DNA from 3 places in the Arthrobacter sp. OAP107 genome. Region 2 is predicted to be linked to each of the others. Evidence: riboswitches for the same ligand, from Rfam matches in the RefSeq annotation. Region 2 holds a riboswitch; each other region holds the start of a gene.
The links. A riboswitch is a leader RNA that binds a small molecule or an ion and turns the genes downstream of it on or off. The one in region 2 is predicted to bind cyclic di-AMP.
Positions count from the first base shown of each region.

Region 1: it holds a riboswitch for cyclic di-AMP, as region 2 does, so the genes downstream of both, ABIE00_RS24045 (LysM peptidoglycan-binding domain-containing protein) here and ABIE00_RS19310 (M23 family metallopeptidase) in region 2, are expected to answer to the same signal.
Region 3: it holds a riboswitch for cyclic di-AMP, as region 2 does, so the genes downstream of both, ABIE00_RS22590 (NlpC/P60 family protein) here and ABIE00_RS19310 (M23 family metallopeptidase) in region 2, are expected to answer to the same signal.

Region 1 covers NZ_JBEPOK010000001.1:5,233,824-5,236,080, forward strand. The annotation lists gene ABIE00_RS24040 (NAD(P)(+) transhydrogenase (Re/Si-specific) subunit beta) at 1-764, shown strand, start outside; cyclic di-AMP (ydaO/yuaA leader) riboswitch at 923-1,082, shown strand; gene ABIE00_RS24045 (LysM peptidoglycan-binding domain-containing protein) at 1,088-2,059, shown strand.
Region 2 covers NZ_JBEPOK010000001.1:4,215,836-4,218,092, forward strand. The annotation lists gene ABIE00_RS19310 (M23 family metallopeptidase) at 133-954, opposite strand; cyclic di-AMP (ydaO/yuaA leader) riboswitch at 966-1,208, opposite strand; gene ABIE00_RS19315 (iron-dependent transcriptional repressor DtxR) at 1,380-2,075, opposite strand.
Region 3 covers NZ_JBEPOK010000001.1:4,921,398-4,923,654, forward strand. The annotation lists gene ABIE00_RS22585 (SulP family inorganic anion transporter) at 1-632, shown strand, start outside; cyclic di-AMP (ydaO/yuaA leader) riboswitch at 813-978, shown strand; gene ABIE00_RS22590 (NlpC/P60 family protein) at 982-1,695, shown strand; gene ABIE00_RS22595 (GGDEF domain-containing protein) at 1,923-2,257, opposite strand, start outside.

The DNA of each region.
Region 1 (2,257 bases), 1.0 Mb from region 2:
CCGATGTGCCGATCGTCATCTCGCTGCTCAACGCGTTCACCGGCCTGGCCGTTGCCGCGTCCGGTCTGGTGCTGGGAAACGTGCTCCTGGTGGTGGCCGGTACGCTGGTGGGCGCGTCGGGCACCATCCTCACCCGGGCGATGGCCGCGGCCATGGGCCGCAGCGTAGCCGGCATCCTGTTCGGCGCCTTCCGGGGAGGTTCGACGGCGGGATCCACCGCGGTGAGCGACCGTCCGGTCCGCTCGTCGAGCGCGGAGGACGTGGCGGTGCTGCTGGGCTATGCTCAGCGCGTCATCATCGTTCCCGGCTACGGGCTGGCCGTAGCCCAGGGTCAGCACACCGCGGCAGAGCTGGCACTGGCCCTGGAATCCCGGGGAATCCGCGTGGACTTCGCCATCCATCCCGTGGCGGGCCGCATGCCCGGGCACATGAACGTGCTCCTCGCCGAGGCCAATGTGCCCTACGAATCACTCAAGGAAATGGGCGAGATCAACTCCGAATTCCGCACCGCCGACGTCGCGCTGGTGGTGGGCGCGAACGATGTGGTGAACCCCGCCGCGAAGACCACCGCGGGCTCGCCGATCTACGGGATGCCGATCCTCGAGGTGGCGGATGCGCGCCAGGTGGTGTTCCTCAAGCGCTCCATGCGGCCGGGGTTCGCCGGGATCGAGAACGACCTGATGTTCGAGCCGCAGACCACGCTGCTGTTTGGCGACGCCAAGGAATCCCTGACAAAGGTGCTGAGTGCGGTGAAGGCCCTGTAGGGTGTTGGCAGCTGCACCCATGCCAAGCTCTTCCATGTTCCCGCCGTTACCCAAATGTGACTTTTGGTGCGGATGTGCGATAGCCTCGGCCGGTGCCCTGGTTCCGCTCAGGGCATTCCCGGGCAGAATGCCGAGCCCTGCCGCTGACCGGGATCCGTTCGCTATGACAGCTGGCAGGGACGGGGGAACCACGTTAGTACCGGCCTTGCGCATCAAGGCCTAGGGGTTAAGTCCAGACGCACCGCCTAAGCAGCGGGCAGGACCGGGTGACTCCCACCCGAACCCGACAGCTAACCCCGCAGGCATGGGAGAGGCACATCACCATGTCACGTAAGTCCACGCCCGCGCGCCATCGCGCCACCCCAACCACGTCCGTCGCCCTGCAGGGCCTGCAATTTTCCCTCAGGTCCAATGCCGCCTCAGTCGCCAAGCCGGCGGCCGCCGCCGCCGTCGCTTCCGGTCTCCTCTTCGGAGCCGGGGCACCCGCCCACGCAGGCGCCTACGCGCCCGAGACTCCGGCGGGCGGTGCAGCCCAGTCCGCCACGGCCCCGGCCGCTGCCGCCGTGCAGTCAGTCGCCGGCCAGGCGCTCGCCGCTCCGGCCCAGGCCGCGCCGGCAGTCCCTGCCCCGGCAGACGCCGGATCTGCTGTGGCCGGAGCATCGCACACAGTAGTGCCCGGCGATACCCTCGGGGCCATCGCGGCACGCCACGGCGTCAACCTCGATGCGCTGCTCGCAGAGAACGGCCTGTCACTGGCGTCGATTATTTATCCCGGCAACCAGATCCTCATCCCGGGGCCGGGCGCAGCTGCAGCCCCCGCGGTACCTGCCGCTCCGGCAGCTCCCGCAGTACCCGAAGTTCCGGCCGCACCTGCCGTTCCGGCCGCACCGGCAGCCCCGGCCGTCCCCGAGCCCGCCGGCATGGGAATCTACAACGCCTCCGCGTCGATAACCCCGGCAGCATCGACCGCCCCCGCCGCCAGCGGCGTGGGCGGAGCCATTGTGGCCTCGGCCCGGGCACAGCTCGGTGCGACCCAGGACTGCACCGTCCTGGTGGAACAGGCCCTGCGGTCCGTCGGCAAGTCCGTCGGCGACCTTGCGCCCGCGCAGTTCTACCAGTACGGCACTCCGGTTTCGGCACCGCAGCCCGGCGACCTGATGATCAGCGGCGGACACGTCGGTGTCTACATCGGCGGAGGGCAGGCCATCAGCAGCGGCATGAACGGTGTCAACGAAACCATCGTGCACCCGGCCTGGTGGCTCACCGGCTCAACTTACGTGCGGGTGAACGCCTAAGCGGCGCGTGGACGCCTAACAGGCGAAACGGTTCATACAGCAGCGGCGGGTGCATCGGCACCCGCCGCTGCGGCGTTTATTTGCCAGCCGATCGCCGAGGAGCACGCAACAAAAGTCACCCTCAAGCAACAAATGTTGACCAGAGGATACCTAGTCGGGTTAACTGGCAGCCTGACCGGATGTGAGCTGGAACACGTC
Region 2 (2,257 bases):
GAGTTAGGCAATCCACTCAAGAGCGTCAACTTCGGAAAAGTTGACGCGGTTTAGACGGTACAGCAGTTCGGAGCCAATGTCACATTCAGGTCACGGCGTGTCACAGGAATGAGAGTGCTCACTCGGGTAGGCCTAGAGCCAGCCCATGGGATCAACGACGTCCCCGTTGACCATCACCTCGAAGTGGAGGTGGCAGCCGGTGGAGGCGCCTGTGGTCCCGCTGAGGGCGATAACCTCGCCCCGGGTGACCTTCTGGCCAACCTGGACGCTGGAGGACGACAGGTGGTTGTACGTCGTCTCCAGGCCGTTGCCGTGATCGATCACGATGCGGTTTCCTCCGCCATACGGGTGCCACCCCGAGAAAGTGACTTTGCCGCTGGCTGCAGCAAGCACCTGGGTGCCGCACTCGGCGGCGAAGTCCTGGCCGCGGTGGAACTCGCCGGCGCCGCCGGTGATCGGACTCACCCGGTAACCGAACGGTGAGGACTTGACCAGCGTGGTCAGCGGTCCGCCCAGGGTGCCCACCGAGGCCGCACGGCTGATGCTGCCGGCCGACTGGGCGCTCAGGAGCTGCTTGAGCTTTCCGTCCGGGTCGCCGGTGGTGGAGACTGACGTGCGGCTGAAGTCGATCTTTGCCGCCGGTTCCGCCGAAACCTTCGGCTGCGCCAGTGAGGCAGCGGACGCCGATGCCCCGCCCTGCTCGCCGGCAGCCAGGACAGGGCTGGTGGCGGGGACAGTAACAGTCAGCAGGAGGCCGGTGGCCGCGAGGGCAACGCCGGCTTTCTGCCCAACGCCACTGGCCGAGGCGAAATCCGTAACCTGCCGCAACGGACCCCGGCGGCGGCGGCGCGCTTCGCGCTGGGCGTCCCGGGGACGGTCCGCGGCGTTGGCCTCCGCAAGGCGCGGCTCCGGAGCGGGACCAGTCGCGCGGCGGCGGCCCCGGGCATTCTGCATGGACAAGTACTGTTTCCTCTCTGGATAGCCTGCGGAGTTAGCTGTCGGATTCGGGTCAGAGAGTTCAGACCCGGTCCGCCATCACAAGCCATTCCGGCACAGGGGTATCCCCGGGAGGATTCCTTCTGCGGAAGAGACTTGCTGCTGCGGACTTCACCCCAAGGCTGTCAGAACAGCCGGTTGTGGTTCCCCCGCCCCTGCCAGTGGGTGACTCGTGCTGCTGATCTGCTGGCAGGGTTCGGCTCCAGATCAGGTAACGCTTTTGTATCGGCGTTGCCGTTTAACTATAGGCGATTAAAGAGCACGGTAATAATTCCGTTATATTCACTGTGCAAAAGTGGTGGGTCATCCTGCCTGCAGATGTCAGACAGGATACGGCTTCCGCGCCGCTGGACGATTAGGCGCCGGTCAAGGCTCCCTGGAGCTTAGTCCAGGCGCACAAACACGTGCGCAGCAACCTCCGGCGGCAGTTCAAGGGCACCCTCGAACCCCGGTACGCGGACAGAGATGTACTCCCCCACGCGTTCGAGCGAGACGGCGGCGCCGGGCCGGATCCCGCCTTCGTCCAACTGGAGCAGCAGCTCCGGCTCCACCTGGATGGGTTCTGCCAGGCGGCTGACGGTGACCTTGGATTCCGGGCCGTAGCCGGTCATGGCATCGAGCAGGTTCACCACCCCGTCCGAGAACGGGCGTGCAGGCTGCCCTCCGAGTGCGGCCAGGCCGGGAATCGGGTTGCCATAGGGAGATTCGGTGGGGTGATCGAGCATTTCATAGATCCGGCGCTCCACGCGCTCACTCATGACGTGTTCCCACCGGCAGGCCTCGTCGTGGACGTAGGCCCAGTCAAGGCCGATAACGTCAGCGAGCAGGCGCTCGGCGAGCCGGTGCTTGCGCATCACCTCGGTGGCGCGCTTCCGGCCCACTTCGGTCAGTTCCAGGTGGCGGTCGCCGGAGACGACGACGAGGCCGTCGCGTTCCATCCTGCCGATGGTCTGCGAAACAGTGGGGCCCGAGTGGCGGAGACGTTCGGCGATGCGTGCCCGAAGCGCCACGATGTTCTCTTCCTCCAGCTCCAGAATGGTGCGAAGGTACATCTCCGTGGTGTCGATCAGATCCGTCATTCAGCTCAGCTCCTCGAGCACAGTATTTGTGTCCGTCCCACCGTACCGCGGGCCCGCCGCACCGGGATCCGGCAAGCTGCAGCGGCGGTCCTGTATGACGGCGGCGCAGCACCGGCTGTCTGCCCGTACGTCCAGTGCCAGCTTAGCCTATTTTGAATTAGTCCGGATAATCCGCCGGGCCT
Region 3 (2,257 bases), 710 kb from region 2:
AGGGTTCCGGCGCCCGGAGCCGGGTGTCGACGTTCCTCGCCGGGGCGTTCCTGCTGGTCCTGGTGGTTACCCTGGGCGACATCGTGGGCCTCATCCCCATGGCGGCACTGGTGGCTGTGATGATCTTCGTCTCGGCCATCACCTTCGACTGGCACTCCGTTGCACCGGCAACGCTGAGGCGGATGCCCAAATCGGAAACCGCAGTCATGCTCATCACGGTGGGCACGGTGGTGGTCACTCACAACCTGGCGATCGGCGTCGGCGTCGGGGTGCTGGCAGCGATGGCGATGTTCGCCCGCCGGGTGGCCCATTTCGCCACCGTGGAGCGGACGGAGGTGGAGCTCAACGGCCGGACGGTGGCCACCTACACGGTGGACGGCGAACTGTTCTTCGCCTCCTCCAACGACCTCTACACTCAGTTCGACTACGCCCGCGACGCCGAGCCGGACATCCACAGCGTGGTCATCGACCTGCACGCCTCCCACCTGTGGGATGCCTCCACCATCGCTGCGCTGGACTCCGTCACTGAGAAGTACCGGAGGCACGGCCGCGAGGTGGAACTGATCGGCCTTAACTCGGCCAGCATCCAAATGCGGGAACGGCTCGCCGGAAAGCTCAACGCCGCAGAGTGAGGTTCGCCACACTAATTACACCCTGAACCCATATCTGACGCGGGCGAACGCGACGTGAACGACACGGCCCCGTTACCTTAATGTGACATTGCCTGGAGCCTCCCGTACGGTGGAAAACGTGCCTTTTTCATCGAGGAGGCACTCCCGCGCTGATTGCCTAACTCTGCCGCAGCCCGAGGAACCAACCGCTGACCCATGTCCGGCAGAGACGGGGAAACCACTTTTTGGCCCGCTTGAAGCGGGCCTTGGGGTGAAGCCGCACAGCTCCTGACCACGCTCAGGACCGCGGCCGGGTGCCTCCCATCCGAATCCGACAGCTCACCTCGCAGGCATCGGGAGAGGCTTCTTCATGTCGTTCCGCTTTATTTCTGGCCGCCGTGCTGCGGCCATCCTTGCAGCATCCGGCCTGGCCTTCACCGGCAGCGTCGCGGCCAATGCCGCCAACGCTCCGGCCCAGCAGGCCCAGGCTCCCGCCGGCGTCTTCGCGACGGCAGGCCAGGTTCAGGCTCCGCTGAGCGCCGCCTCCAGCGTCAAGATCGACTTTGAGCGCCCTGCGGTCAAGTCCGCACCCGCTCCGGCGGTGGCAGCACCTGTCGTCGTCGCAAAGCCGGCAGTCAAGAAGGCCGCGGCACCTGCCGCTGTCGCGCCCGCACCGAAGGTCGCCGTCAAGGCTGCGGCTCCCGCGCCCAAGGTCGCCGTGAAGGCCGCGGCTCCCGCGCCGAAGGCGCCGGTCAAGGCTGCTGCAGGCGTCAACGCAGCCATGCTGGCCTCGGCCTACGCCCAGATCGGCATCACACAGGACTGCACCGCCATGGTGGAGAAGGCCCTCGGCGCCGCTGGCATCCACGTGGGTGACCTGGCCCCGATGCAGTTCCTGAGCTACGGCAAGGTGGTTTCCACCCCGCAGCCCGGCGACATGGTGGTCCAGTCCGGCCACGTGGCGATCTACGCCGGCGGCGGCAAGGTCATCAGCGGCGGCATGAACGGCATCAATGCCACCATGGCCCACCCGCTGTCCTGGCTCACTGCCACGGGCCCAGTTACGTTCGTGCGCGCGGCCTAGCAGCCGCGCGGCCCGGCAGACCTGAAAACCGCCGTGTTCCGCTGCCTTGGGGGCGGCGGAACACGGCCACCCCAAGGTGCTCCTACCTTTCTACAAGGACTGCGGAACACCATGGCTGTGCCTGATGAAAGACGGCAGTCTCCGGCTGCGAGTCAGGATCACCGGATCCGGATTGTCCCCCATGCATTCCGGATCCGGCGCCTGCTTTTAAGGCGGCAGAACCCGCCTCAACCCCTGACCGTGCGGTTCCGACCCTGCGATTTGGCTTCATACAGGGCGACGTCTGCGGCCGCGATCACCTCGTCGAGGTCGGCGGTTTTCGCATTGTAGGTGGAAATGCCGTAGCTGACGGTCGGCATCCGCAGCAACTCCGGAATATGTTGCGCTGCCAGCCTCCTGCTGATTTCGCCCGCGATGATTTCCGCGCTCTTGGGCCCGGCGCCTGGAAGCAGGAGGATGAACTCCTCACCGCCGTAGCGCCCCGCGACGTCCGTGGACCGCGCCGATGCGCTGCACGCCGCGGCAAACGCCTGCAGGGCCAGGTCCCCCGCCGCATGGCCGA